DNA from 3 places in the Heliomicrobium sulfidophilum genome. Region 1 is predicted to be linked to each of the others. Evidence: riboswitches for the same ligand, from Rfam matches in the RefSeq annotation. Region 1 holds a riboswitch; each other region holds the start of a gene.
The links. A riboswitch is a leader RNA that binds a small molecule or an ion and turns the genes downstream of it on or off. The one in region 1 is predicted to bind cobalamin.

Region 1 (10,124 bases):
CACTCTCCTTTCGGGTCCAGATGATGGTGACAGGATTCTGACTTTTCCACAGGTGAACGGAACCGGCCGGCTCCAACCGGTTCACCTGGATCTGACTGGCCTGAAAAGGGATCCCCTTTTCCCGCAGCCATTGGGTAGCGGTAAAGACCGTTTCGACAGTGACGGCGTTGAGGACCAGCCGGCCGCCCGCCTTCAGGCGGCGCCAAAGGGTCTCCAGGATCTCCGGCAGTTTTCCGCCGGAGCCGCCGACGATCACCGCGTCGGGCGCCGGCAGATCGGCCAGCGCCTCCGGCGCCTCGCCCAACACGGCAACGAGATTGTCCACGCCATGCTTGCGGCCGTTGGCTTCGATCAGATCGCAGCCGGCCTGGCCCCGCTCCACGGCGAAAACCTTTCCACCTCGGGACTGCAAGGCTGCTTCCACGCTGATCGAACCGGTGCCGGCGCCCACATCCCAGACGATATCCCCTGGCCCGACCTGGGCACGGACCAGCGTGAGCGCCCGGATGTCCGACTTAGTCATGGGGACCTGGCCGCGGACGAAGGCATCATCAGGCAAACCGATGGCAGGCGGTTTGCTGTTCGATTTGGCCTCAACGCCGCCCTGTACGATCAAAAGAGACGGTCGATATGCACCTGTTTTCGCGAGTGCAATTGTATGTACAGTGCCAGCCTCAACCGATTCATTTTTATAACCGAGGTTGCGCGTCACGAAGGCGCGCCGTTCCCCCTCCCCTTGTGCGTCAAGGTAAGCAGCGATCGCTTCGGGCGAATGGTCCGGATCGGTCAGGAAGGCAACCCACCCTGCATGGGTCAGGGCAGCAAGGGCATCCCCCATAGGTCGACCATGCATGCTCTTCCAGGCAGCCTCCTGCCAGGGCAGTTTGAGGCGTGCGAAAGCCATCTGCAAGGAACTCAGACCCGGGATGACCCTAAGCGTGTCGGCCCCAAGGGAACGGACCAGACGAGGCAAGAGGCTGTAATAGCCGGGATCGCCCGATACGAGAACAGCGACGCGCCGGGACAGACGTTCCGCCGCGATGTAATCGATCAGATCATCGAGATGGCGGTCGATGATCCTGCCAGGTTTGTCATACCTGGCGAAGAGCGCCAGCGCCCGAGGACCTCCGACGAGCAATTCGGCTTCCTCGACCGCTTGCAGCGCCGCCGGTGTCAAATATTCTTCTGTGCCGGGACCGATGCCGACGACGGTGACCGGAAATCCCGGTCTAGTCCCGGAAGCGTTGCATGGCGACTCCACCCTAGCGGTTCTCCCTTCAAATCGGTGAATATGACGGAAACGGTTCTTCCAAAGCGTTGTGCCGCTTTTTCGGCGGACACGTCAGCCAGGTGGTGAAACAAGTCCAGACGTCGGGCCCCTTTGAGCAGTTCCACCGTCGCTTCGGCCGTGTTGGCCTCCAACAGCGCTCGGACAATTTCCAAGGGCAATCCGCAGAGAGCTGCATGGGCGGCAATGATCTCTCTGCGCCCGTCGGCGACATGGCTGTGGGTGTGAAAGATGCCGCCAGCCACCTTGACCAGCTTCCCCACATGACCCCAGAGGAGAACCTCCTGAACGCCCTTCTTGGCGCAGGTGTCCAGCATATGGCCGACGAAGTTGCTCATCAGCACAATAGCGTCAGCGGGCGCCCCCCGCTGCTCCAAACCGCGCCGGCCCATATGGCCGGGCGTCAGAAAAAGGGTCCGGTGTCCGGCCGCCAAGGCCACATCGATCTGCGGTTCCAGGCTGTGTTTGAAGGCCTCTTCGGACATGGGATTGACGATGCCTGTCGTCCCCAAGATGGAGATGCCGCCGACGACGCCCAAGCGGGGGTTCAATGTGGATGGCCCAACCCGCTCCCCTTCCGGCGCCCAGACGATGAGGCGAACCCCTTTGCCAGGTGGAAGCGCTTCTTTGACAGCGTCGGTGATCATGGCGCGCGGCGTCGGGTTGATGGCCGCTTCCCCCACCGGAACGGCCAAACCCGGTTTGGTCACCCGTCCGACACCCAGTCCCCCGTCGATGTGAATCCCTTCCGGGGCAGGCCATGCAGTTACACGGATCGCCATGCCATGGGTCGCGTCAGGGTCGTCGCCGCCGTCCTTGATCACCTGGCAGGTGACTTTTCCAGTCTCGATGACTGAGGGTTCATGGTCGTCGATCCGCTCTGCCCGGACTATCAGCCGGTCGCCTTGAGGCAAGGGGATCTCCACCATCAGCAATTCGTCATCGGGCAGGAAAGTTTCATCCGCTTGAGATGGATCGGCTCGCAAGGAGCGATCCACCTTGCGGAACATATTAAATACATTCCCCTTCGAAACAGCGGGAAGCTCAGTCCTATCATCGGATGCTTCGGCAAGGGTTCCATAGATCAGCCCTGTCGCCGCCTTGGCCGCAGCGGCGGCGCAGGAGCCCGTCGTATAGCCTTTTCGCAGTTGTTCCCACTCTCCCCGCCCATAAAAAAAACCCACCCCCTCAGCAAGGTGTGGGATTTGACACAAATGAAAACCTGAGGAATTAAATGACCATTCCCCGGTCCGGTCACCTCCCCCGTAGCGCGCGGGTTCTTGCGGTGGGGGCAGTCAGGTCTCCTGGCTTAGGCTCATCGGCACGCTTCGCCTTCCCGGTTCCCCGGTGGCTATAGAAGCGCCCTCCCCATCACAGTGGCGGCACCGCGTCGGATTCACACCGACTTCCCTGCGTCATACGTGACGCCTGCCCCGAATATGCGTAATGTGATACATAAAATTATTCGCCGTCTTTTGAATCATTCCTGCAAATCCAAAGAACTTTTCTGTCGTCACTGCGGATCAGGGAGATTTTTTCGACATCGCCTCGCCGCAAACGGCGCAGGCGGCGATTTTCCGCCTCCAGGCGAGCGATGGCGTCCCGCCGTTCACTGTCCACCGTCTCCAACAAGGCCATCAACACACGGCGACTGAGTCTTAATTGATTCAGCCGTGAGCGCAGGTAGTCCACTTCATCCTTTAGCGCTTCCAGCGATTCGCGAATACCTTCTCCCATGGGTCCCGCCCTCCTGCCTGTGTCTTATCACCATTTTATGTCAAAGGCAGGCGAACTATCCCACAAGAGAGACTTCGATCAACCATCAAGACAGACTTCGATCAATCTTCGAAACGATACCGCCTGGCGATCCTTTCGACGGCCTCACCTAATCGCGCCTCAGAAACAACCAGGGCAATGCGCACATAACCTTCGCCCCGCTCGCCAAAAGCATTGCCCGGGACGACGAGGACACCCGTTTCACGCAGCAATTCCTCGGCGAAAGCGTAGGAGGAGGCAAACCTTTTAGGCACCGGGGCCCAGACAAACATGGAGGCCTTCGGCTTATCCATCTGCCAGCCGATGCGGGCCAAGCCGTCGACGAGCACATCACGTCGGCGCTGATAGGCCCTGGCATTTTCCTCGACAATCTCCTGAGGCCCCCGCAAGGCCGCCACAGCCGCCCATTGGACCGCCTTGAAGACGCCGTAGTCGATATTCGATTTCAGGTTGGCCAGAACAGCAAGGACTTCGCCGTTGCCGACGGCCATGCCCAAGCGGCATCCGGCCAGGTTGTAGGACTTAGAGACAGAGTGAAATTCGATGCCTACCTCTTTCGCCCCTGGCGCTTGCAGGAAACTTGTCGGGCGGTAGCCGTCATAGGCCAGTTCCGAATAGGCGATATCATGGAGGACGATGATACGGTTGCGGCGGGCAAATTCGACGACGCGGGTAAAAAAGTCCAACTCCGCCGTGGCCGCCGCCGGGTTGCTGGGGTAATTCAGAATCATCAGCTTGGCCCGGCGAAGAATGTCTTCCGGGATGCTATCCAGGTCCGGCAGGTAGTTCTGTTCCCGCTCCAGTGGAAGCGGATAAGGCTCACCTTCAGCGAGGAGGACGCCCGCCGTATAGATGGGGTATCCCGGATCGGGGACCAAAGCGATGTCGCCGGGATCAAGCAAGGCCAAGCCGAGATGGCCGAGCCCATCCTGGGAACCCATCAGCGAGAGGACCTCTGTCTTCGGGTCTAAGGTGACGCCGAACCGTTCCTGGTACCAATCGGCGACGGCACGCTTGAACTCGATCAATCCATCCGTCAAAGCGTAGCCGTAGGCGTCATCGCGCGCCAGCGCATCCATCAGCGCCTGCCGGACATGGGGGGCTGGGGGGCGATCGGGGCTGCCGATGCTGAGGTTGATCACATCAAGGCCGCCAGCTTCCACCTCTTGCCGTAACGCGTCCATTCGCGAGAACATGGCCGACGAGAGGCTGTCCATCCGGCGGGCCGGTTTCCATTCAAACATGCTATGTATCTCCCCCGATAAAGAATCTTCATCTCTCATTCTAGTCCCATCCCGGGGGTGTTTCAAGGTTTCCCTGTCGGAAAGGCTGCCAGGTCTCCCAGAGCTACGGCGATAGTCAACGAGAAATGACGAAACGCAAGCGTTGAAACAGCGAAGCGCCGGCTCCCCGGCGCTTCCTCTTCAGTCCATTTCCTTTTCTATCGATGACTCGTATTCACTGCCATCGATGCATTCATTACAGGGCAGACAATCACCAACACGATCGGCGTACAGACAATTTTCACAATGGAGGTCTCGACGCTCCATGTGGCCTCCCCTTTCGTCCCGTTGCTTGTTTCTATTCTTTACCTGCGGTTCAGCAACACATACACTTGAATTTACCCTTTTAGACGTTTTGCCTAACTGGCGGATTCAGGGCGAATCAACCGGTCGCTCCGGAAGGGTTTGGTTCAACAGGCGCATCAGGTTGCCGGCGGCGACAGCCCCGATCTGGTTGTCTGAAAAACCCCTTCGAGCCAGAGCATCCCACAAACGGAGAAAACAATCAGCCCTTTCCAAGCCGCGGGCGAAACAGTCAGCGCCATCAAAATCACTGCCGATACCGACGTGTTCATAACCTCCTCCAGCCTGAAAAGCCTGCTCGATATGATCGACGACGCCTTCCACATCAGCCCTCGACTCCCCAAGAAACTCCGGGTAGAAGGTGATCGCCATGACACCACCCTGCTCAGCCAGCGCATAGATCTGGCGGTCGTCGATGTTGCGGGGGTGATCGCATAAACTGCGGCAACAGGTATGGGAGACCAGCCAGGGCCTCGAACAAAGGGCACAGAGATCCCAAAAACCGGCTGCCGCGATGTGGGCTGCATCGATGACCATGCCCAGGCTCTCCATCCGCTCAACCACCTGGCGTCCAAAACGGGTCAAGCCCCCTTTGGTCCCTTCCTCCCAACTCCCGTCAGCGAGAAGGTTGCGCTGATTCCAGGTTAAACCGATGGAACGGACACCGAGACGAAAGAACACATCCAACAGCGCCAGCGACCCGGCGAGAGCTTCCCCTCCCTCAATCGCCAGCAAAGCGCCGCAGCGCGGACCAGCATCGGCCAGTTCCCCTTTCCACAGCAAGGGAAAGAGAGATTGACGATTCTCCTTCACCATCCGGTGATAGGCTTCGATCAACTCCAATGTACGCCGGAGACTGCCGGATGGTTTGTAAGCTTCACCGATGTAAGCGGCAAAAAATTGGAGAACCACGCCCCCCGCCTGCAGTGAATTGGCGCAGATAGCAGCAAGGTCATTGCTGGAAAAGGAAAAACCGTCGTCGCGGACCTTTAACAGGGTGTCACAATGGGCATCGACAACGGGAAACAAGCCTCATCCCCCTCTCGCAACCTAAAACTCATCTCACATCTTTGAAAAAACAATGGTCACCCCCCAGCGATAGAAAACAAAGTCCAGAAAGCAAGAGACCTGCCCACGTGAGGCAGGTAGACCTTGACTTTATGTACGTAACCCTTCATTATCCTGATTCCTTTGACGCAGTTTTTATGCCCTATTACGCGGTTCCACGATCAGTTTGATCGCCGTCCGCTCTTCGCCGTCGATATGGATATCGGTAAAGGCGGGGATGCAGATAAGGTCAACCCCCCGAGGAGCTTCAAAGCCGCGTGCAATCGCCACCGCCTTGACTGCCTGGTTCAGGGCGCCCGCCCCGATGGCCTGAATCTCGGCGCCGCCTCTCTCTCTCAATACGCCGGCCAAGGCGCCTGCCACTCGGTTCGGGCTAGATTTGGCTGATACTTTGAGCACTTCCATGTCACGGCCTCCCTGTTTTTTTCATGTAATTTCCACTAATGTGTGTTTCTAGATTACAACGAAAATTGTTTTTTTTCAATCTATTTTTTCTCCATTTTTATCCTGTTAATTTGTCCAAATAAGTTCAAGAAAAGCCCACAAACGTTTCTGTCTGTGGGACGCCTGTCTCCTATACGAACCTATGGAATGGAGTGGTTTTTGGTGACGCTTTTCTTTTACCCGTCGAGTTTCTCAAAGACCCGTTCGATCTTCGTCGCTTTGCCCTTATCGGCTAAGGTGATGATGACACCGCAAAACTGGAGCGGTCCCGTCGCTGTCTCAAAGCGGACGGGAAGGCCGGTGATGAACTTGCGCAGGATCGCCTCTTTTTTCACTCCCAGCACGGAGTCGTAAGGGCCCGTCATACCCGCATCGCTGATATAGGCAGTCCCGCCAGGCAAGATACGCTCGTCAGCCGTCTGCACATGGGTGTGGGTGCCCACCACCGCCGCCGCCCGGCCATCCAGGTGCCAGCCAAAGGCCACCTTCTCCGATGTGGCCTCGGCGTGAAAGTCGATGAATACATAATCGGTCTGGCCATGCAGCGATTCGAGCATGCGTCCCACCCCGTAAAAGGGACAGTCGAGGTTATCGAGAAAGACACGACCGCAAAAATTGCCCACGGCGATCCGTTTGCCGTTAGGCAGTGTGAAAACGCCCCATCCCCGCCCTGGTGCGCCCATAGGGTAGTTGGCCGGGCGGATGAGGCGCGGCTCGCTGTCGATGAAGTCCATGATCTCCCGTTTGTCCCAAACATGGTTGCCCATCGTCAGCACATGGATCCCCCGGTCGAGCAACTCATGGGTGATCTCCCGGGTGATGCCGTTGCCGCCGGCAGCGTTCTCACCATTGGCGATGACGAAATCGATCGCCCGTTCCCGAACCAGCTTCGGCACCATCAATTCCACGGCCCGCCGCCCCGGCTTGCCAACAATATCGCCGATAAACAGAATGCGCAAATCCCTTCGGCCTCCAACATTCGTCTATTGCTTCTTACAGTTTCTCCCCCACTATGGCGGAAACTGTGGCTGCTGTCAACCACAGTTTCCCATAGAACCGATCCGGCTATGTCCCAAGTCTGGAAGTCTTACTTATTATAGACCATGACCCGGCCTTCTTCCCGGAAGGCGTAGACCTGTTGGTCATAACCCCCGCTTTTCAAACTGTCGAGCATATGGGAGATGAGCTCTTCCTGCCACAAGCGCTCTTCTTCATGCAAGGCTTCTCCCTCGTCTTCCGAGAGGATGGCCTGGCCGGCCTGCTGGTTCAGTAGGTCGATCAGGAGGGCGATCTCATTCAACGAGAGGGTCTCCACATCGCGGTAGACCTCAAGGCTAGCCAGACCGTCGCCGTGACGCGGTTCGACCGAGGTGACTGATGGAGAGAGTCCTTCCAGTTCGTGAAAGACCTCCAGAGCCGTCTTGACGCCCTGGGCGATCGTGGGCAGCTTGTCCTTAGCGCTCTCGCGCTGCAGCAGGAAGGTGAACTTTAAAACCCGGCGAGCCGGGTCATAATTGACAGTACCCACTTCCGGATAGCGGACCAGAATCGAGATAAGCAGTCCCATGCTGCCGTTCACTTCCGGTCCTTGTTTAAAACGCAAGCTCAAAATGGGTCACTCCTCGCGGCGTTCGAATGTGAACAGTTTCTACATAGGATGGCAAAATCCTTCCCTATTCGTCCGCGAACCTGGGGAAAGCTGCTGGCAAAACAGGAAGGCCGACCCGCAGCGGATCGGCCTTCGCTCGACAACGGTTTACTTGGCGTAGTCAACCGCTCTGGTTTCGCGGATGACGACGACTTTGATTTGACCGGGATATTCCAGTTCAGATTCTATCCGTTTGACAATTTCCCGGGCGACACGGAGCGACTCGGCATCATCCACCTTGTCCGGTTTGACCATGATGCGGATTTCGCGTCCGGCCTGGATGGCGAAGGCTTTTTCGACGCCTTCAAAGGAGTCGGCGATCTCCTCAAGCTTCTGCAACCGCTTGATGTAGGATTCGAGGGTCTCCCTGCGAGCGCCCGGGCGGGCAGCCGATACGGCATCCGCCGCCGCCACAAGGACGGCCTCGATGGTGCGCGCCTCTTCATCGCCATGGTGTGCGGCGATGCAGTGAATAACCTCCCGCGATTCGCGGTATTTCTTAGCCAGGTCGATGCCGATGCTGACGTGATTGCCTTCCATCTCATGGTCGACCGCTTTTCCGATGTCATGCAACAGACCGGCGCGGCGAGCCAGGACGGGATCGACGCCCAACTCGGAGGCCATCAGGCCGGCCAGGTGGGCCACCTCGATGGAGTGTTTGAGCACGTTCTGCCCATAGGAGGTGCGCCAGCGCAACCTGCCTAGGAGCTTGATCAGTTCGGGATGGAGACCATGAATGCCTGTCTCGAAGGTGGCTTGTTCGCCCTCCTCACGGATGCGCGTTTCCACCTCTTTTTGAGCCTTCTCGACCATTTCCTCGATCCGAGCCGGGTGAATCCGCCCGTCCAGGATCAGCTTCTCCAGGGCGATCCGCGCCACCTCGCGGCGGATGGGATCGAAACCGGAGAGAATGACCGCTTCCGGCGTATCATCGATGATCAGATCGATGCCCGTCAGTGTCTCGAGGGTCCGGATGTTCCGTCCTTCACGACCGATGATGCGGCCCTTCATCTCGTCATTGGGCAAGGCCACGACAGAGACTGTCGATTCGGCCACATGGTCGGCGGCGCAACGCTGAATCGCCAGCGAAATGATCTCGCGGGCGCGCTTTTCCGCCTCTTCCTTGGCCTGGTTCTCGATCGACTTGATCATCATGGCTGCTTCATGCTTGACTTCATCTTCAATATTGGACAGGAGCAGCGTCCGCGCCTCTTCTGAGGTCAAGCCGGACAACCGTTCCAGTTCCGCCACCTGCTTTTGCAGCGTATCCGCGAGACCAGCCCGGAGCTTTTCGATTTCATCTTCACGGCGCTGCAGGTTGTCTTCCTTGCGCTCCATCGATTCCATCTTCCGGTCCAGGGTCTCTTCCTTCTGAAGCAAGCGACGTTCCAGACGCTGCAACTCGTTGCGGCGTTCCCGGTTTTCCCGTTCCGCCTCGGTGCGCATCTGGTGAACCTCGTCCTTAGCCGCCAGGACCGCTTCGCGGCGTTTTGCTTCCGCCTCTTTCACGGCGTCGTCCACGATCTGGCGCGCCCGGTCTTCAGCGGAGCCGATCTTTCCTTCCGCGATGGACTTCCGGTAAAAAATCCCGCCGACAAAAGAGATGACGGCCAATAGGCCAGCAATAATCCATTCCATTCTATATTTCACCTCCTTGCTATTCCGCTTAACGATAAATAAAGTAGTTGGCAAAATAGAAAAAACCGAGAAGAAACTCGGTTTCGGGAGGGTTCATTCCACCTGCGTTGATGACGAATGACTCACAGCCTGACACATGACAGGCTGTGACGCCTATTTTCTTATATGCCCATCACAGCACCCGGAGAGGGTCGAGATGCTCCTATATCCTCACACGTAGGGAACGCTGTTGAATGTAATATATAAGAAACGCCCGTCACAAGCGATGTGAAATCTCCACGAAATAGTTTCATCCCTTTGACTATTTTAATATTTTTCAGATATTGTGTCAAGTTGTCCATGCCAACCCCGGTGGCAGGCCTAAACATCAAAAGTGAATCGCCCTTCCGCCTCCAGACTGTCCAGAAGACGGTAGATCACTGACAGGGGAAAACCCTTCTGCTGCAGATGCCGTCCCAGGCGGGCGGCCAGAGCACATCGCCCCGGCTCGTCATCGCCGACGAGTCGTCCCGACCGGGCCCACTCGGCCAACTTTTTTTCTGCAAGCCGGCGCGCCCGCGCCTCTTCTTCTGCTTCCGGGAGGAACTCATCGATGACCGCTTTCGCTTCCTCCTCTTCGATGCCGCGGACGGCCAGGTCCCGGAACAAGCGCTGGGAGCCCGTGGAGGATGTTTCC
Region 2 (10,124 bases), on a different contig from region 1:
CCAATACGCCAGAGCGGCGATCTTCGGCGCAGCCATGAAAGATTCAATAGTGATACCTCCTTAGAAAATAGCCAATTGATCTCATTATAGCATCGCCGGACTGATGATGATTTTAATTTCGAATAATAAAAAAGAACAGGATAATAAAAAGGGGCATGGTGTCCCCATGCCCTGGTGTCTTATCAACTCTGCCTGGTCAGTTCCTTGACGCCATCGTGTTTCTTTGTTGGAGTTGGTGGTTAGCCGTTGGCGAATTCCACCGTTCCGCCGGCGGCCTGGACCTGTTGGATCAGGCTTTGCACCGTCGATGCGGCGCCGCTGCCGAGGAAGGGAAGGCGAATGATCAGGCAGATGCCGCCAGGTGAGGTGACTTCGATCAGGTTTAGCAGGTTGATGACGGCTCCGGGCGGGATGGAAATCCGCAGAATCGTGCCTGGCAGTTGGGGGCAAGAGGTTTGAGGCGGCATCGGGGGACGGGAGCCACAGGACGATCCGGAACTGGCGTGGGAATACACCGTTGAATAGGTCGGTGTGTATGGAGAGCGAGACATACTTCATCCTCCTCATTTTGATTGTCGCGTTTGCGACAACCTTGTAATTTTTCATAACCCTCATAACCCTAATACATGGTATCTAATAAAAGAACAAATTGACCCAGATTTTCACTAAAAATAATTATAGAAAAAATAATAGTAACAAAAACAGGAGTCACCATGATGATAAAACAAAATATACTGTGCTGCAAATGCAAAAGGAACTCCCGGCTGATGATTTCGCCGGGAGTTCCTTTCTGGTGAAACAGTTACATGGAAGCCGCTGATTTGCCTTCGATTTTGGCGACGGCCTTGCGCAGTTTTTCCAACTTGCGCCGCTTTCGCCAGTCGAGGAAGTCGCGGATCAAGGTGAAAAAGACGGGGATGACAACGAGGGTGAAGATGGTCGATGTGATCAGACCACCGATCAAGACGGTAGCCATGGCGGAGCGGACCTCGCTGCCTTCGGAGGTGGCGGCGGCGACAGGGAGCATGCCGAAAACCATGGTGAAGGTGGTCATCATGATCGGCCGTAACCGCGTTTTGCCAGCCTCGATCAGCGCTTCCCGCAAGGGTTTGCCTCGCTCCATCAGGGTGTTCGTGTAGTCGATGAGCAGGGTGCCGTTTTTGGCAACGAGACCATCCATCATGATGATGCCGATGCCGGAGAAGAGGTTGATTGACTTGCCGCTGATGGCCAGGGCGGCAAGCGCGCCGATCAAACCGAGGGGAAGCGAGGCCATGCGGATCATCGGTGTTAGTAGGCTCTCATAGAGGATGGCCAGCACCATGTAGACCAGGGTGATGGACAGGAGGAAGGCTGAGATCAGTTCGACGCCTATGTCCTGCAATTCCTGAGAGAGACCGGCCTGTTTGATCGAATAGCCGGCAGGGAGCTTCAACTGGTCAAGCCGCTTGTTCAGTTCGGCGTTGTACTGGTTCTGGGGCACGTCTTTGTTCAGATTCCCTGAAACGGTGATCGTCCGCTGTCGCTCAATGCGCCGGATCTCGGTGGGACCGCTGCCCTTTTTCACCTCAGCGAGCTGGCTGAGGGGCACTTGGACGCCGGACGAGTTGGTTACAGTGATCCGTTTCAGGTCTTCTACGGAGGCCGTCTGGAGCCCATCTAAGCGGACGAGGATGTCGTACTCGTCGTCGCCGGTCCGGAAGACGGTGGCCTTGTCGCCGCTCAAAGAGGCCCGTAGCGTCCGAGAGATGTCGTTCACCGAGAGGCCGTAGGCGGCGGCGCGCAAGCGGTCGATGCTGATCTGCACCTCCGGCTGGCCGAGGCGGAAGTTGGTGTCCACTTCCTTGGCGCCGGGGATGCTGGCGGCAATCGTTTTCACCTGATCGGCGATGGCCATCAATTGATCATATTCGGGGCCGGAGATCTCCAACTGGATCGGTGTTCCCGGCGGGCCGCCGCCTGATTCCGATTCGACGACATGGATGGTGCCTTTGGTGAAGGTTTTGGAGAATTCCCGGAGTTGGTCGGCCACCTCCCACATGGTTCGCTGCCGTTCCTCTCGCTTGAACAATTGGATGCCGACCTCGGCTTTGTGGGAAGAGGAGGAGGAGCCGCCGTGTCCGCTGCTGAAGCCGACGCTGCTCTGGTAGTACTTGACCTCGGGGATGGTGGTCACGAAAGCCTCGATTTCGCGGACGGCCTCGTCTGTCTTGGCCAGAGGTGTACCGTTAGGCAGTTCGAGGGTGACGCTGAGCTCAGACTGGTCTGACTTGGGCATGAACTCAAAACCGACCAGACCCATGGGGATCAGCATCAGGCTGGCGACAAAGGCAAGGAGCGCCACGGTGATGACGGTGAAGCGGCGGCGCAGGGACCAGTGGAGCGCTTTCATGTAGAAGTTGGAAAAGCCGTCGCTGAACCGATCCAGGGTGGACCAGAAGCGAGCGCCATAGGGGCCGAACTTGCGCTGCAAGAGAGCGTAGAGGGAGGCCTGGCGTTTTTTTGCCTTCAATTCCTTTGTCTCGGGGTCCTCTTCCATATAGAACCGCGCCGACAGCATCGGTGTCAGGGTGAAGGAGATGAAGAGGGAGAAGAGGGTGGCGATGACGACAGTCAGGCCGAACTGGCGGAAGAACTGACCGACCATGCCGCCCATGAAGGCGATGGGCGCAAAGACGACCACGTCGGAGAGGGTGATGGCGATGGCCGCCATGCCAATCTCGGCGCGCCCCTCCAGGGCGGCGTCGATGGCCGATTTGCCCATGGCGCGGTGGCGGTGGATGTTTTCTAGGACGACGATGGAGTCGTCGACGAGGATGCCGATGCAGAGGGCCATCCCCAGGAGGGACATCATGTTGAAGCTGAATCCGGCAAAGTACATGCCCATCAAGGTGGCGATGAGCGATGTGGGGATGGCGACGACGACGGTGGCCATAGAACGCCACTCGCGCAGGAAGAAGAAGAGGGCGAGCGCCGTCGTGATGATGCCTTCGATGATCGATGACCGCGTCCCGTTGAGGGCGTTATGAACGTAATCGGAGAAGTCGCGGGCCACGATCAGTTCCACATGCGGGGGTAGGCTCTTTTGGATCGCCGGCAGAACTTTTTTGACTCCGTCGCCCACATCGACGATGCTGGCGTCGCTCTGTTTGAAGATAACGGCGGCGATGGCCGGTTCCCCGTTCACGCGGCTGATGGTGCGCACCTCGTGCAGGCCGTCGGTGACAGTGGCGATGGCCTTGAGGGGGATCTTGGAGCCGTTCGCCAGGGGGATCTGGATCTCCTCCACATCCTTGACTGTCTTGAACTGCCCCATGACCCGCACGTTGTACTCCAGATCAGGCTGGTCGAGGCGTCCGCTCGGCTGGTTGAGGTTCTCGTCTTTGAGGTGGTCGATGACCCGGTTGATGGACAGGCCGTAGCCTTGCAGGCGGGCTTTGTCGATGTTCACCTGGATCTCCCGCCGCTGGCCGCCAACGAGACTCACGTCCGTCACGCCGGGAACCTTGAGCAGGGGCTCCTTGAGGAGGTCCTCGGCGATGTCATAGGTCTCCTGGGCGGGAAGGTTGCTCTTCAGCGCCAAGGTCATGACAGGGGCGGCGTTAAAGTCCATCTTAATCACGACCGGATCGGCGGCATCCTCCGGCAAGGCGCCCTTAATCGAGTCGACCTTTTTCTGCACGTCATTGGCTGCCTGGTCGCCATCGGCCGTCAGTTCGAACTCGATCATGACGACGCCGAAGCCTTCCGAGGCCTGGGAGAAGATCTTGTCCACCTTGCTGATGGAGGAGACGGCCGATTCGATGGGCTTGACGATCTGGCTCTCCACCTCTTCGGCGCCGGCCCCAGGGTAGGAGACGCTGACCGAGATGAAGGGCGAGTTGATGTTTGGGTACAGGTCGACGCCGAGCATGCGGTAGCTATAGAGGCCGAGCACGACGAACATGAGGACAATCATGCTCATGGCGACTGGTCGCTTGACGGCGAATTGTGTGAGGTTCATCCGTTACACCTGTCCTTTTTCGGTTGGGGCGCCCGCCGGTTGCGCCTCTTTCACGGAGACCGGTGTTCCATCGGCCAAGGACATTTGGCCGCCGGTGGCGATCATGTCGCCGTCTTTGAGCCCCTCGACGATCTCCGTCCGTTTTCCGTCGGAGAAGCCGGTCTTGACTTTGCGTTCGATCGCCTTGCCGTCGGCGATGACGAAGAGGATGGGCGCGCCGTTGCGCACGACGATCGCTTCTGCTGGCGCCGTCAGGACATTCGTTTTATGGGCCGTGGGGAGTTGGAACTCGGCGAACATGCCGGGCTTCAATATGTAGTCCTTGTTGTCGACAGCAATCCAGACGGGGAAGGTCTTCGCCTTTTCATCGGCGGCGGGGCTCACCTTGGCGATGCGTCCCTTGAAGGGCTGTTCGCTGGCGGCAGCCACCTTCACATCGACCTCCTGGCCAGGCCGGACAGCGTTGACGTCACTCTCCGTCAGGTCCGCCTTCACCTCGACGGTGTCGATGTGGACGACCGTAAAGGCTGGCTCCGTATTGGAGACGTACTCGCCCACGTTCACGTTCCGGGCCGAGACGAGGCCGGAGATGGGCGAACGGAGGACGGCGTTTTCCAGGTCCACCTGGGTCTGACGGACCTGGGCCAGGCTTTGGTTCAGCAGCGCTTGGGCAGACGCGACGGAGACCTCGTCAGAGGCGACCCGCTTCGCCGCCGTGTCCAGGGCGCTCTTTGCGGAATCAAAGTCGGACTTCGCTGATGCGCCCGCATCGAAGAGCGCTTTTACCCGGTCAAAGTGCCGTTGTGCGTCATCAAAGGCGATCTTGTCCATGTCCAATTGCAGGCGCGCTCGTTCCAGGCTGGCTTTGTTCACGTCGACACCGGCGTTAGCCGCATCCAAACGGGCTGCAATGTCGGCGTTATCCAGTTCCAGCAGGATATCGCCGGCGTTGACCCGCTGCCCCACTTCGGCGTTGATGCGTGCCACCTTGCCCTGTCCCTTCGGGACCAGCTTCAATTCCTCTTTCGCCGCTAGAGCGCCGCTAAAGGTCAGCACGTTCGACAGGTCGGCCCGTTCCGCCTTGGCGACGGTCACCGCCTGGGTTGTCGCTTCCTGGGCTGACGGCTCAGGCGTTTTACCGCAGCCTGTCCCCGCAGCCAGCAGGGTGACGGCGAGCAGGCCGACGCCGATTTGTTTCTTCACCGAAAATCCTCCTCTGCCAAATGCAAATGATGCTTTCATTGACAGCCGGTCTCAACCAGCCTAATATTTATCTTAGATGCTAAAATGTTTAGCGACTAAGACGTTATCATCGTAAGGGAGAGGACAAGAACTGTCAAGGGAAGAAGCGGTTAAGGAACAACAGTTGAACGCGATCAAGGACCTGTTGGAGGTCTTTTTCTACAATGTGAAATGCGCCGTCCAAGATATCGGCCCGGAGCGCAACCTGGGAGAGGGGCAGATCTTTCTTTTGTATATATTATGGAAGTCGGGGACTTGCAAAGCGACCGATATCGCCGACCAGATCGGCATCACCTCCGGCGCCGTCACCGGCATGATGGACAAACTGGCCGGTATGGGCTTGATTACGCGAGAGCGGTCGGATAAGGACCGGCGCGTCGTCATGGTCTCGCTGACCGATCAGGGTTCGCAGACGATCCAGGCGATCCAGGAGGCCCGCTTTGAACGGTTGAAGGGGCAACTGAGGGAACTCTCCAGCGCAGATCTGGCGCAGGTGGTCGGAGGGTTCGAGAAGATGAACAGTGTACTGAAGCCCGTTGGACGATGACGCGCAACATCCATCGAGGAAGAAGCGGGAGCAGAAGTCGGGCTGATTGCAGAATGTGCTAGGCTTAAAGTATATTTCGTGGTAATATTAACCAAGGGAGCTTTGGTTTTTATCACGAAAACAAAGGAGCAGAGCACATGAAAAAAAGATTGGCCATCCTGCTGACAGCCACACTTCTGATCCTGTTGGGACTTCAGTCGAGCGCCTGGGGAAACGCCATGGTGCGCATTTTCGTCAATGACCGAGACATCACCGACAGTCTCAGTGGGGCACCGTTAGTCATGGAAGATCGTATCTATGTTCCGGTGGGGTCGCTGGCAGAATCGTTGGGAGCGATCGCCCGATGGGATGAGGCGAGCAACGCCGTCTTCATCCATTCTGTAACAGATGTGAATACACAAATCGTTCGCATCGGGAAACAGCTTTTTGACGGCAAGGGCGCATGCATTGCCTGCCATAAATTCGGGACGGAAGGCAGCCTGGAGATTGGCCCCAACCTGGGAAGCATCGGATCGAAGTACGATCAAGAGAAAATCTATCGTATCTTAAGTAACCCCGTTCAAGAGAATCTCCAAGCGACGATGCCGGCGGCCGTAACGCTGTCAGATATCGAAAAGAGGATCATGGCCGAATACCTTTCGACTAGAAAGTAGGTTAGCGCGAAAGAAACCGGGGGCGCGCCGATTGAAACGATAGAGATTGTCCCTTATAATACAATCAAAGTTCAGTGCGATGTTTCAGGTGCCCCTCCGGGGGAGAATAGGGAATCGGGTGAAAGTCCCGGACGGTCCCGCCACTGTAACGAGGAGCCCTGCGCAGGATGCCACTGGGAAAACCGGGAAGGCGCGCAGTGGCGATGATTCGGAGTCAGGAGACCTGCCTGTAACATTACCGTTCATGAATGATGGCAAAGTTCATGGTTTCTTTGTTGTTGCCTCGGCAACAGCGAAGAAGCTGTGAACTTTTTCTTTTCTCCGGAGGAATCTTAATCGTAAGAAGCGCAAGGAGGTGAAATCCTTGGGTTACCAGGGGCGTGATGTGGAAGTCGTCTTCCTGGCGAAGGAGCAGTGCCTCGTGGTCGCCTGCGACTCCTGCGGCGCCATCGGCGGCAAGGAACTCGATGTTGTCCAGGTCCCGCCTTACATCGTCGGGATCTTTACCACCCGCGTGGCCCTGATGGAGGTGCTCGCCATCGGCGCAGAACCGGTGGCGCTGACAGTCGCCATCGCCAACGAGCCCTATCCGACGAGCGGAGAGGTGATTGCAGGCGTCCGCGACGAACTGGCGGCCATTGGAAAGCGTGACCTGCCCATGGTCATCAGCACCGAAAAAAACATACCCACCCGGCAGACCGGTGTCGGGATCACCGTCGTGGGCGCCGTCGAAAAAGCAGGGTTGCGTGTGGGCGCTTCCCGGCCTGGCGATAAAGTGTACTGCTTGGGCTGGCCCAAGGTGGGGGCTGAGGTAGTGACGGAGGACGGGAAGGCGATCGCCCGGGCCGGACATGTGCGGGCGCTGCTGACTCAGCCCGGTGTCCGAGAAGTCGTCCCTGTCGGCTCAAGAGGGATCCGGGTAGAGGCGGAAAACCTGGCTGCAAACGCCGGTTGCCGGATCCGCGACTGGCAGATGGATACCGGCTTGGATCTTGACAAGTCGGCGGGTCCGTCAACTTGCCTGGTCTTTACCGCCGAGAGGGAGCCCCTGACGGTCGCCGGAGCGCCCATTCATTATCTTGGCAAATTGGCGGAGAGAGGCGGATGATGGGTGCCACTGAGGACGACGGCAGGATTGCCAGCATTTGTTCAGGTTCTTCAACAAAAATGGAAAGAAGGTCTGTCTCATGAGCAACATGCAGATGCATTATAATGAAACGCATGCGTCCTGGAAAAGCGTCCGTGGAATCGCTTTGATGGGCGTACTCATCGCCTTGAGCGCCGTCGGGGCGATGATCAAAATCCCCAGCCCGGTCGGTACGATCGGGCTCGATTCCTTTCCCGGGTTTTTCGCCGCCCTGGCCCTCGGCGCCACGGGAGGGATGATCGTCATCACTCTCGGTCACCTGCTCACCGCCATGGTGGTCGGCTTTCCCCTGACTCTGCCCATCCATCTCTTCATCGCGGTGCAGATGGCCTTGTGGGCTTATGTCTTTTATGTGATGAATGATCGCTTTGGCTTGACGGCGGCCTTCGTCGTCGGCGTATTTCTCAACGGTGTTGTCTCGTCATTGACCATGCTGCTTATGGGCGGCTGGGGCGCTGTGGCGGCTGTCATGCCGTTCCTGGTTACCGGTTCTGCCGTTAACGTGGGCTTAGCTGCAGTCGCCTACCGAGGGGCGAAGGGAAGGTTCATGTAACGACGGAGGATCCTCCTTACGAATCAATCATATCTTCAACGCCAACATTAACCGCAGTTGTCAAGGACTGCGGTCTTTTCTTTTCCTGCAAGAACTTCGCCCGATTACCGTGATTGTGGTATGATAAAATCATACAAAAAGAATGAAGCAACGTGGCAATCCATAATAGGAAGGCAGTGCAGTCGAACCATTGAATCCGTTTTATAAGCTGATCTTGACGCCGCTCATCTGGGCCACGAATTTCGTCATGGGGCGCCTCCTCGTCGTCGCCATCCCGGCCTTCGCCTTATCGAGCATCCGCTTCACCATCGCCGCGCTGATCATGCTGCCCCTGGCGCTTCGCACATACCCTGCCCGGAAGATCTCCCGGCGTTCCTGGGGCTGGATCGGCTTGATGGCGGTGGCCGGGGTATGCCTCTTCAACACGGTCCTCTATCTCGGTTTGCGCTACACCACATCGGTAAACGCCACATTGATCAATTCGCTGAGCCCGATGGTGACGGCCATGCTCGTCTTTCTCATCGATCGGGAGAAGATTCAGCGCAATCAGGCTGCCGGTATCATCTTGTCGGTGGTAGGCATCGCTGTCGTAGCGGCCCATGGTTCGTGGGAACAGTTGGCTCAACTGTCCTTTAATCCCGGCGACCTGCTTGTCTTGTTGGCGACGGCGCTCTGGGCGCTGTACACCATCGCCGGACGCAAGGTGGCCCAAGAGGTCCCTGTGCTGGCTGCGACGGGCTACTCCTTCGCCATCGGCGCACTCCTCTTGCTGCCCATGGGCCTGCTCGATTGGAACCTTTCCGCCGCCACCCGTCAGCCGGCGGCACCCTGGATGTGGGGGGCTGCCGTATACTTGGGACTTTTCGCGTCAGTCATCGCCTTCTACTGGTGGAACCAGGCGGTGCAAGCCTACGGCGCTACCGTGTCGTCCCTCTTTCAGAATCTAATCACCGTCTACGCCGCCGGCATTGCTTATTGGGGATTGCAGGAACCCCTTTATGGCTACCACTGGCTCGGCGGGGCGCTGGTGTTCGGGGGCGCTTTGCTGGCCTCGGGCATCTTTCAAAGGAAAGAGCCGATGAAAAGGGTCATGTCCCCATAAAGGGCGAATGAAAAAATGAAAAACCGCCTCCGGGGAAAGACCTTGGGAGGCTGCTTCTATTGTCTTCTTTTTATCTGTCATTCAGGAGTCGTCGCAGTAACCGGCAATGTGAAATAAAAAAGGCTCCCCATGCCAGGCTGGCTTTGCACGCCGATCTGCCCGCCATGGGCGATCACGATCTGCTTGGCGATGGCGAGGCCGAGGCCGGCCCCTTCTGCCTGACGCGAACGGTCGGCCCGATAAAAGCGGTCAAAGAGATAGGGAAGGGCCGATTCGTCGATGCCGGGGCCGTTATCGACGACACTGATCTTCAACGCCGACGCGGCAGGTGTCTCCCCTGAAGCATCGCCTCCGCCCTGGTTTTCACAGCAAAAGCGCAGGCTGATCGTCCCGCCGGGAGGCGTGTATTTGAGCGCATTGGAGATCAGGTTGTTCATCACCTGTTCGATGCGCATCGTATCCACCGTTATCGTGAATTTACCCTCTGCGGCGCAAGGCAGGTCCAGGGTGGATTCAAAATGGCACCCTCGTTGCCGGATATCGGCGCCGTATTTGCGAATCAAATCGTCGGCCAACGGGCGGAGCATAACCGGCTTCCTGTCGAAGCTCGGCTGACCGAACTCCAGCTTCGACAGGTCGAAGAGGTCCTCCACCAATTGGTTGACCAGCAGCACCTTTTCGTAGATCATCGTCAGATTCTCCCGGTCAGGCGCCACGATCCCATCCAGCATGGCCCGCAGATACCCCTGGATCGCCGTCATCGGGGTGCCCAGTTCGTGGGAGATATCGGAGACGAGGCGGCGACGGGACTGCTCCAACCGGTGCAATGTCGCATTGGCCTCGTTGATCTCATACTCCCGTTCCTTGAGCAATCGCC
Region 3 (10,124 bases), on a different contig from region 1:
CGTAGCGATGTCCATGTTGTAGTCTTCGATAAAGACCACATTGTCAGGGTAGCGCTTCTGGAATTCCACCAGCCGGGCGATGATCTCCTTGCCCATCATGTCGGCCGGGTGGGCTTTGGCCGAAAAGATGATCTGAATCTTGCCCGTCGCCAGGTAGGGATCGATAACCTCGGGATTGCGGAAGATCAGGTCTCCCCGCTTATAAGAGGCGGCCCGGCGGGCAAACCCGATCAGGAGGGTGTCCTCCCGCAGGTTCCCCAACCCTTTTTCCTTGACATACTGAATCAACTTGCGCTTATTGTCCATATGAATCGACCACAGGTCACCCCGCGTCTCAAAGGCCTGCTTGATCCGGGGATCCTGCCAGGTGCCCGGATGGACACCGTTGGTGATGGAAAAGATTAGCGGGATCGACTCCAGATGCCCCCACATGCGGTGGACCGTCCGGCCATGGAGCTTGGAAACGCCGTTGGCCATGTAGGAGAGGCGCAAACCGGCAACAGTCATGCTGAAGGGATCACCGCCCAGGTCGCGCATCTGGTTGTAGTTGAGGCCGTTGTAGGCGCCCATCCGCCCGAGCGTATCGTGGTCATGAACCTCATTGCCAGCAGCGACAGGCGTATGGGTCGTAAAGACGATCTCCTGGCGCGTGTTGTGCCAAGCCCGCTCGAAGGATTGCCCCTGGTTCATCTTCTCCCGGATCAGTTCCAACCCGGCAAAAACGGCGTGACCTTCATTAAAGTGATAGACATCGATGGGCAGGCCGAGGGCGCGCAGCGCCCGGATCCCGCCGATGCCCAAGATCATCTCAGCCGCAATGCGCTCCTGCCGCCCACCGCCATAGAGACGCTGGGTCATCCAGCCGTGGGGACTGCCGGGAAAACCGGCGTCCAGCAGGTAGAGGGGGACATTCCCCTGGTTGTCCAGGACCCAGACCTTGCAGATCACATCATGCTCCCAGATGCGGACCGACACGGTCACACCGGTATCCCGCAGATCGGGAAACTCGTAATCGCGGTACACGTCATAAGGCTGACCGTTGACGTCGACATGCTGCTCCGTATATCCCTGACGCCAGAGGATACCGACGGCCACCATCGGTCGTCCTAGTTCCTGGGCTGCCTTGATGTAATCCCCTGCTAGAATGCCCAAACCGCCTGAGTAGATAGGAATAGAAGCGCTCAAACCGTATTCCATGCAAAAGTAAGCGACATGAGGGAGTTCCGTGCCCGTAGGATAGGAAACGTTCAATTCCATTCACCTCTTCTCGCGCATTTGCCCACAATTCTATGATAACGGAACTGGCGTCCAGTGGCTACATTTTTCTGGATCCTTTTCAATCTCTTAAAAAAAGAGAGCCGACCATGCTGCCGACCCTGTCCGTTAACCATACCGCTGTCATGTTCAATTCCATCATCACTGCGTCATTGCCTTGTTGATTAGGCCACGCTGTCCTGAAGTTCGCGAACGCCTTCCTGTTCACAATAAGGACAGGTGCGGGTGCGTTCGATTTCGCCCAGCATATCTACAGCCAGTTCCGCCTGGGAACAGGCGGGAACGATCACGTTGCGCACGGTGCCACATTCAATGCATTCCGCCGTAAACCGTTTGATCACATTATCACCTCCTTCGCCGTCGCAGAAAAAACAAAAGCAACACGACTTTATCTTATGGTAAGATGAATGATAGATTCATGAAGGTCCCATAAAAAATCCGTAAACAATTGGAGGCAACCGGATGGCATCCTACACCCCCGTCGACCTTCCCCGGCTGCTCGGTGCCCTCGCCATGGCCTTGGACTTCACCGCCCATGGCCTCTCCCGCCACCACCGCCGGGTTGCCTACTTGGCAGTTACCCTCGGACGGGAGATGGCGCTTCCGGTCAAAACACTGAAGACCCTTTATTGCGCAGCAAGCATCCACGATATCGGCGCCGTCACCTTTGCCCAGAAGACCGACCTCTCCCGCTTTGAGATCCAATCCCCCAAGAGCCATTGCGAACTGGGGCGTCGGATGCTGGCGAGTTCGCCTCAGTTAAAAGAAGTGGCCATCATCATCGAACATCACCATGACCATTGGAACGAGCCCAACCGAGACGAGTCTGACATTGATCCTACATTACTGCTGTTGGGCGACTTGATCCATCTGGCCGACCGCATCGAAGTCCTCCTGACGCCAGAGCATGTCCTCACCCAGCGCCGCAAGGTCATGGATGCCATCGACGGCCTGTTCGGAACCGTCTTCCGACCCGAGTTATCCCCTGCCCTGGCCGAACTGGCTGGGAAAGAGAGTTTTTGGCTCGACCTGGACTCCCCATTCATCGACGAACTGACCCGGCAGGCCGTCGGCTCTGACGAACACACCATCCAACTCCCCTACTGCGAGTTGAAAGGCCTGGCGTCCATCTTCGCCCGCATCATCGACAGCAAGAGCCGCTTCACCCTCCGCCACTCGCGGCTTGTGTCGGCGTCAGCCACATACCTGAGCAAACTGGCCGGCTTCTCTCCCGCTGATATGGCCCGCCTGGAGGTGGCTGGCCTCCTTCACGACATCGGCAAACTGAGCATCCCTGAAGAGATTCTGGAAAAGCCGACCCACCTGACACCGGAGGAGTACCTGATCATCAAACAGCACACCTATCACAGCTACCACATTCTGAATCAGGTTCCCGGCTTTTCGGAAATCGCCCAGTGGGCCGCCTACCACCATGAGCGCCTTGACGGCCGCGGCTACCCCTTTCATATCCCAGGCGAGCAACTCAGCGCCGGCAGCCGGATCGTGGCCGTGGCCGATATCTTCTCCGCCCTCGTGGAAGACCGTCCTTACCGGAAAGGCCTCCCCCAGGAAAAAGTCGAGTCGATCCTGCGCAAGATGGTCCAGGAAAAGGCAATTGACGGGGATCTGGCCGAACTGCTCTGCAGCCATTACGAAGAGTTTGAAGAGTTGAAGCGGACCATGTAACGCCACTGGAAAAGATTGTTTTTTTTAGAACGAATGCAGCCCATTAGAAAAAGCCTGGCGAGAACCAGGCTTTTTTTCATGGGCCGTCGTTATTTCAGGACCTCAATCGGTCCGTCGCCGCGCTTGAGCAGCTTTACCGACGTCTTCTTGGGAACCAGCACCTTGATCATGTGGTTGATGGCCACTTCCGGATCCACCGTCTCCCCGCAGGTGTAGCAGTCGAGGGCGGCGAAGCCCTTCTCGGGATAGGTGTGAATGGAGATGTGGCTCTCAGACAACAGGACCAAGACCGTCGCGCCTTGCGGCTCAAACTGCTGCTTCTGGGACGAGAGAACGGTCGCGCCGGCCGCCTTGGCGGCTTCAATCATCTGTTCCTCCAGGAACCGGGCGTCGTTCAATTTTTTAAAGTCAACGCCCCAAGTGTCAATGGTGACATGTCGTCCGAAAGTGGAGTAATCCATCATTTCGGCCCCCTTCCCAGCAAATTGGATGCCGGGACCTACGTGATTCATCCGGGGGTGGGTCTGACCCGCCCTAACAGGGACGTCGGTCTGTTGAAGCAATCCAAACCCGATTTGGATGAATCCTGGTTCCCACAATGTGTTTATTAATATCATAAATGACGGGCCAGATCAATACTTTTTTTCAAGAGGATTTTATTGCCTGAACCTTGCGACACCCTTGCCCCGCGCGCCCTGACGTGATACGATTGCATATAGATAGTGCTTTCCATAGCTATCTGAAAAATCGAACACAGGTTGACCTTGTTGCAGGCGCCGCCTAGCGGCTGAAAAGGGAATGAGGTGCAAAGCCTCAGCAGCCCCCGCTACTGTAAGGGAAGACGACCCGCCACAGATCCACTGGACTTCGGTCTGGGAAGGAGGCGGGAGCGGATGATGCCCGAGCCAGGAGACCTGCCCGCAGCAAACGAAAGACCCACTTCGGGAGGAAGGGAGGGCTTTATTTTGTTGCCTATGGGGAAATCTCCACCCGGCTCGGACAATCTACCGTCTTATCGAAGGCGATGAAGCAGCTCTAAGGATCGTGCGAACATATGATTGTTGTTTTTATCACTATCTAATCCCCGGCACGGCATCGCCGCTAGTACGGCACGATGAAAAAAGCTGGCCTTTAGATTAGGAAAGCACGAAACCACCCCTACGCAAAAAGGAGTGTCTGCGAATGCATATCATGGAGGGCTATCTGCCCCTTAGCCATGCCGCCGCCTGGACCGCCGCCTCGGCGCCCTTCGTCGTCCACGGCGTGCGCGCCATCGAAAAAACCGTCCGGACCAATCCGGAAGCCAAAATGCTCCTCGGCGTCGCTGGCGCCTTCTCCTTCGTGCTGTCGGCCTTGAAGCTACCCTCGGTCACCGGCAGCTCCTCCCACCCGACCGGAACCGGTCTGGGCGCCGTCCTCTTCGGCCCCACCGTGATGACGGTGCTCGGCTCGATTGTGTTGCTCTTCCAAGCCCTGCTGCTCGCCCACGGCGGGATCACCACCCTGGGCGCGAACGTCTTCTCCATGGGCATCGTGGGCCCCTTCGCCGCCTACGGCGTCTACCGGTTAGGCCAGCGCCTTAACCTTTCCTCTAATCTCTCCATCTTCGCCGCCGCCGCCTTCGGCGATCTGGCCACCTATGTCACCACCACGTTGCAACTCGCCTTGGCTTTCCCCGATACAGCTACCGGAATCATGGGCTCCATCGTCAAATTCGGCTCCGTCTTCCTTATCACGCAAGTCCCCTTGGCCCTGGCAGAGGGACTGTTGACCGTCGTCATCTTCAACGCCCTCTCCAAATACTCCACTGCCGAGTTGTCGGCGCTGAAGATTTTCTCGAAAGAGGTGAAAGCATGAACGGGCTTCGGAACAAGCTTGTCCTGATCACAGCAGCTCTTTTTCTGACGGGTGTTCCCTTGATCATGCATTTTACCGGCGATTTTGCTGGCGCTGATGATCAGGCAGGAGAAATGGTCCAAACGATCGCTCCCGATTACGAACCCTGGTTCGAGTCCCTCTGGGAACCCAGTGAAGAGGCCGAACCGCTTCTCTTCGGCCTGCAAGCCGCCGCCGGCGCCAGCTTCATCGCCTACTACTTCGCGCGCCGCCGCAACAACAGTGGTTCTAACGTCCACACAGGTTCAGGGATGGGCGCCGGCATGGGGCGCAAACCTCTCGGCGACGCCTGACGCACTAAATCATGAGCGCGCCGGCGAACAGCAGACACCGGATAGGCGAACTGACGATGATGGAACGCTGATATCGACTTACCGAAACTTGTTAAACGGGGTCACACATATGCTCTTCACGATCGATCAGTGGGCTTGGGCCAATAAGCTGCGAGACAAATCACCGGCATGGAAAGGACTTGCCGCCCTCACCGGGTTGCTTGTCAGCCTGATAGCGCCCACGCCCTGCCTATCCGGAGCGATCACGGTGCTCTCCGGCGCACTGCTCGTCCTCTTGGCTCGCATCCCCTTATCGGTCTTCCTGAAACTGATGACGGTGCCGGGTCTCTTCCTACTCACCGGCTGCGCGACTGTAGCGCTGTCACCCTCCCCCCTTGACCCCGTGGCCCAGGTAACCATCGGCCCCTACTCCCCTGGAATATCGGCTGCCGGTCTGCAACAGGCCGGCATCCTCTTCTTTCGTTCCCTCGGCGCCACCGCCAGCCTCTATTTTCTGGTGCTCACCACGCCAATGGTCGATGTGATCGAACTGGCGACCCGCATACGGGCGCCCAAGATTGTGACAGAACTGATGCTTCTCATCTATCGCTTCATTTTCGTGCTCATGGAGACAACCCAGGCCATCCTGATCGCCCAGGCGTCGCGCCTCGGCTACGCCACCAAAGCCAACAGCCTTCGCTCCCTCGGCATCTTGGCCGCCAACCTCTTCATCCGTTCCCTCATCCGTTCCAAGGAACTCTACATCGCTCTGTCGGCCCGAGGGTATGAAGAGGAGCTTCGCGTGCTACCGCGCAGCCGGGATTGATCTTTTTGGCCGAATCAACGCCGCACTCCCTGAAAAAGAGGATGGTTTACATCGTGACTGCCCTGTTGGAAACAGAACAAGTGGAATACAGCTACCCCGACGGCAACTGCGGCCTTCGGGGTATTGATCTTTCCCTCCCGGCGGGACGCAAGATCGCCGTCGTCGGCGCCAACGGCGCCGGGAAGTCAACCCTTTTCCTTCATCTCAACGGCGCTTTGAAGCCGCACCGCGGTGTCGTCCGTTTCCAGGGCCGGCCCATCGATTACTCCCGCCGGGGCTTGCGCGAACTGCGCAGCCAAGTGGGCCTCGTCTTTCAGGACCCTGACGCCCAACTGTTCTCCGCTTCCGTCGAACAGGACATCTCCTTCGGTCCCCTCAACATGGGCCTTCCCGAGGCAGAGGTGCGCCGCCGCGTCGACGAGGCCCTGCGGGCCACAGGGATCACCGAACTGCGCCACCGACCGGTCCACGCCCTCAGCTACGGCCAAAAAAAGCGGGTCTGTATCGCCGGCGTCGCGGCCATGCGCCCCAGCGTGATCATCCTCGACGAACCGCTGGCCTGGCTCGACCCTGCCGGCGCCAGAAGCATCCTCGAACTGCTGGAACAGTTGAACCGGGAGGGCGCCACCATCGTCATGTCCCTGCACCAGATGGACATTGTGGCCCGCTGGTCAGACGAAGTCGTCCTGCTGGATCAGGGACAGCGGCTCTTCCAGGGCGCGCCCCGGGAACTCTTCGCCCGGCGGGATCTCTTGAAGCAGGCCGGCCTGGAACTTCCTTGGCCTACGGAGATGTATCAGGCCTTGGTCGATCGGGCCATACTCCCCACCTCGAATGCTCCGAAAGGGTCGGATATCCCGCTAGATCGGGAAAGCCTGCTCCAGTCGATCGAGCAGGCCTGGAAGGAACGGGATCATTAAGTCCGGAGGATCGCCTCTATCGTATTGATGACGACAAAGTAGGCGATCCAGAAGTTTTTTCCCATAGGTTTTGGCAAACTACGCCTCGCCCCTGCCCAACATAAGCCGGATTGGCGATTCCCTGGCGCAACCATGCAACCGCCCTTTCTGCCGCTGCCGGGACAGGCAGTCCCCGGGCAAGGCAGGCAGCTACCGCTGACGCAAGGGAACAGCCAGTGCCGTGAAGGTCGGCGCCCGGCACCCGTCGTCCCCACAACCAGCGCCGTTCCTCCCGGCTGATCAGCAGATCGGCAATCCGGTCGTTCTCCAGATCCGCCTCGGGCAGATGACCACTCTTCAGAAGCACCCACTGTACGCCGAATTGGAGAAGTCTTTCCGCCGCGCCGATCATGTCGTCATGGTCTCGAATGGTCACCCCGGACAGCGCCTCTGCTTCCGGCACATTCGGGGTCAGCACGGTGGTGACAGGCAGTAATTCCTCCCGAAAAGCCTCCAACCCGCCTCCCGCCAATAGGTTCACGCCGGTGCCCGAACTAAGGACCGGATCGACGACAAGCATAGGATAAGAAGCTGTGGCCGAAAATGCCGGGGCAGGCGAAAGGGATGGCAGAACGGGCGGAATCTGCTCTCCTGACATTTGGTGCTCCTGGACATACTCGCCCCAGAGCCGACCCAGCCCGCTGATCACGCCGGGCTGTTGTAACATGCCCGTCTTTACCACAGTCGGACGCAGATCCCATAGCACATCGCGGACCTGCTCTAGCACCCATTCGGCAGGCAACGGAAAAAGGCCGAGCACACCGGCGCTTGTCTGCCGCGTCAGCGCCGTGATCGCGGCGCCGCCGTAGACGCCGAACTGGGTCAGTACTTTGAGGTCTGCCTGGATGCCGGCGCCTCCGCTCGGATCCGACCCGGCGATCGTCAATACCTTGGGCAATGTCATGGTCGTTCCCATTCCTAAACCCCAAATCTTTCGGTTAACGCTCCTGTGCCGCTTGCGCGCCATCAAAGGAGCGAACTGCCGACATTATAAAAAATGATTGTATCCCTTGGCCGCCAAAGGGACCCTTTTGCCGCCCTCTTCATCAGGATAGAGAGCCATCACCCCGTCCGAGGCTTCGGTCAGTTGTCCGATCACGGTGACTTCGGTTCCCGTCACTTTGCGAACACCTTCGATCAGCCCGGGAACCTGTTCCGCCGTCGCCGTGAAGAGCAATTCGTAGTCCTCACCGCCCGTAAGCGCCCAGACCAGGGGATCCCGCCCAGTCCGCTCAGCCAGCCGGCGCGCCGCCGGGCTGAGCGGCAAGGCCGCCACATCAATCTGGGCGCCGCAGCCTGAGTGCCGGCATAAGTGGTGAACCTCGCTACTCACCCCATCACTGATGTCCATCATCGCCGTCACCCCGCCATGGTCGACGAGGGCCATCGCCTCCGCGACACGGGGCGTGGGATCGAGGTGCCGCGTCAGGAGGCTCTGACGGTCCGCTGCACTTAGTTCCATCCCGTTTATTTTTGTATTACCTGTTTCACTATCGCTCGTTAGGGCTTTCCCACTTTCGGCGGCCCTTTCTCCTTCAACCTTCATCGACCATTCCGATAGCAAGAGATGCAGTCCCGCAGCCGAGTCGCCCACCGTGCCGGTGACGAGAATCAGGTCGCCCGGCTTGCCTCCGCTCCGGCGGAGGGGCGCTTTGGCCGCCAACCCGAGCAGGGTCACATTGATCACCCACTGGTCGGAGCGGACCGTGTCGCCGCCAGCCAGCGAGACGCCGTAACGGGACGCCAACTCGCCCATGCCGGCGTAGACCTCTTCCACGTCCTCCACCGTTGCAGAGGCGGGAAGGCCGATGGAGAGAAAGGCCCAGGCCGGAATCCCTCCCATGGCGGCAATGTCGCTGATATTGACGGCAAGCGCTTTGCGGCCGAGCAGGCGCCGCCGCTCCGACGACCAGAGGAAGTGGACGCTCTCGACAAGCATGTCTGTCGTCACCAGCAGCGATTTTCCGTCCGGCACATCGATCACAGCGGCGTCATCGCCGACTCCCAGCCGCAAACCGGGCGTCACCAAAGAGAGGCAGCCAGGTTTGTCAGCGCTACAGCCGGCGGCTTTTCCGCTGGAGGAGGCGCCCTGCCAGGCCCGAGCCAACCGCTCAATCAGGCCGAACTCGCCCACGGATGTCAACGGCGTCCCTTCTTGTCGCCTGTCCACCTTCACTTGCTCCCTTTCCGTCTTGGGGCAATCTTGCGATTCGCCCCCTATGAAAAAGCCTTTCATCTACAACACGAAAAGCCCCGAAAAAGTCCTGTAAGCTCTCGTCACTTCCACGGCGATTTCCCTAGCGGCCTGTTCCGGCTCATCGACGCTCATGATCGCCGAAACGACCGCCACCCCTCGACCGCCCGCCGCCACCACCGCAGCGGCATTGCCGGCATGAAGGCCGCCGATGCCGACGACAGGGATGGAGACAGACCGGCAGATAGCCGCCAACCCCCCAGACCGATTCCCGGCGCCTCTTCCTTCGTCGACGTCGTGAAGACGGCGCTGGCGCCGATGTAGTCAGCCCCGGCCTGCTCGGCAGCGACAGCTTCCTCCACCGAGGAAGCCGAGATGCCGATGCAGATATCCGACCCGAGGATGCGCCGCGCCTCTGCCAGCGGCATATCATCCTGTCCGAGATGGACCGCCGGGGCATTGACGGCTAAAGCCACATCAAGCCGGTCGTTGACGACGAAAAGCGCGCCATAACGGCGGCAGAGATCATGCAGCGCCCGCGCCTCATCCACCATCTGTCGCGTTCCCGCCGCTTTCTCCCGGTACTGGACCAGGTTCACCCCGCCGCGCAACGCCGCCTCAACCTGGTGGAAAAAGGACCGGCCGCCACAGGCGCGCCGGTCGGTCACCAGGTAGATCCAGGGGATATCCTTATGAAAAACCGGATGAAAAACAGACCCTCCGGCTTGCTTCGGCACGGGATCGTCCCTCCGTTTTCCACTATACAAGAATTCACTTAGTGAGCCAAGGTTCCCCTTGGCCTAGAATCAAAGCGTCTCAATGCTTCGCGATCCACCGGCTACACAGCTTCTACCCGCGCCAACCGCGCCGCCCACTCCCCATCCAGGGAATAAACGGCGTCAAAGAAGGCGGTTTTAAAGCTCATGGGCCCCCTCGGCTCTGGCCAGATTGGCCCCGCCTCGACCAGAGGCGACCGTCCGGCAGCGATTTCCCCCGCCGCGCCATAGAAGGCGAGG

Region 2: linked by a shared signal. The riboswitch ahead of AC0CW1_RS14340 (AIR synthase related protein) and the one ahead of cbiD (cobalt-precorrin-5B (C(1))-methyltransferase CbiD) in region 1 are both predicted to bind cobalamin.
Region 3: linked by a shared signal. The riboswitch ahead of AC0CW1_RS09075 (energy-coupling factor ABC transporter permease) and the one ahead of cbiD (cobalt-precorrin-5B (C(1))-methyltransferase CbiD) in region 1 are both predicted to bind cobalamin.

Annotation. Positions count from the first base shown of each region.
Region 1 is NZ_JBVTZZ010000004.1:348,035-358,158, reverse strand. It holds gene cbiE (precorrin-6y C5,15-methyltransferase (decarboxylating) subunit CbiE) at 1-1,261, opposite strand, end outside; gene cbiD (cobalt-precorrin-5B (C(1))-methyltransferase CbiD) at 1,174-2,472, opposite strand; cobalamin riboswitch at 2,565-2,736, opposite strand; gene AC0CW1_RS03300 (hypothetical protein) at 2,750-3,025, opposite strand; gene AC0CW1_RS03295 (LL-diaminopimelate aminotransferase) at 3,127-4,308, opposite strand; gene AC0CW1_RS03290 (dipeptidase) at 4,720-5,679, opposite strand; gene AC0CW1_RS03285 (stage V sporulation protein S) at 5,854-6,123, opposite strand; gene AC0CW1_RS03280 (TIGR00282 family metallophosphoesterase) at 6,339-7,121, opposite strand; gene AC0CW1_RS03275 (hypothetical protein) at 7,250-7,771, opposite strand; gene rny (ribonuclease Y) at 7,919-9,448, opposite strand; gene AC0CW1_RS03265 (regulatory protein RecX) at 9,809-10,124, opposite strand, start outside.
Region 2 is NZ_JBVTZZ010000005.1:1,819,906-1,830,029, forward strand. It holds gene AC0CW1_RS14310 (YibE/F family protein) at 1-47, opposite strand, end outside; gene AC0CW1_RS14315 (hypothetical protein) at 240-551, opposite strand; gene AC0CW1_RS14320 (efflux RND transporter permease subunit) at 803-4,003, opposite strand; gene AC0CW1_RS14325 (efflux RND transporter periplasmic adaptor subunit) at 4,007-5,206, opposite strand; gene AC0CW1_RS14330 (MarR family transcriptional regulator) at 5,370-5,792, shown strand; gene AC0CW1_RS14335 (stalk domain-containing protein) at 5,930-6,445, shown strand; cobalamin riboswitch at 6,515-6,690, shown strand; gene AC0CW1_RS14340 (AIR synthase related protein) at 6,801-7,553, shown strand; gene AC0CW1_RS14345 (ECF transporter S component) at 7,633-8,145, shown strand; gene AC0CW1_RS14350 (DMT family transporter) at 8,336-9,247, shown strand; gene AC0CW1_RS14355 (sensor histidine kinase) at 9,325-10,124, opposite strand, start outside.
Region 3 is NZ_JBVTZZ010000005.1:701,651-711,774, forward strand. It holds gene glgP (alpha-glucan family phosphorylase) at 1-1,251, opposite strand, end outside; gene AC0CW1_RS09060 (hypothetical protein) at 1,440-1,616, opposite strand; gene AC0CW1_RS09065 (HD-GYP domain-containing protein) at 1,738-2,961, shown strand; gene speD (adenosylmethionine decarboxylase) at 3,051-3,422, opposite strand; cobalamin riboswitch at 3,716-3,897, shown strand; gene AC0CW1_RS09075 (energy-coupling factor ABC transporter permease) at 4,144-4,818, shown strand; gene AC0CW1_RS09080 (energy-coupling factor ABC transporter substrate-binding protein) at 4,815-5,150, shown strand; gene cbiQ (cobalt ECF transporter T component CbiQ) at 5,260-5,955, shown strand; gene AC0CW1_RS09090 (energy-coupling factor ABC transporter ATP-binding protein) at 6,009-6,875, shown strand; gene thiD (bifunctional hydroxymethylpyrimidine kinase/phosphomethylpyrimidine kinase) at 6,892-7,830, opposite strand; gene thiL (thiamine-phosphate kinase) at 7,903-9,084, opposite strand; partial or broken gene thiE (thiamine phosphate synthase) at 9,151-9,845, opposite strand; gene thiM (hydroxyethylthiazole kinase) at 9,947-10,124, opposite strand, start outside.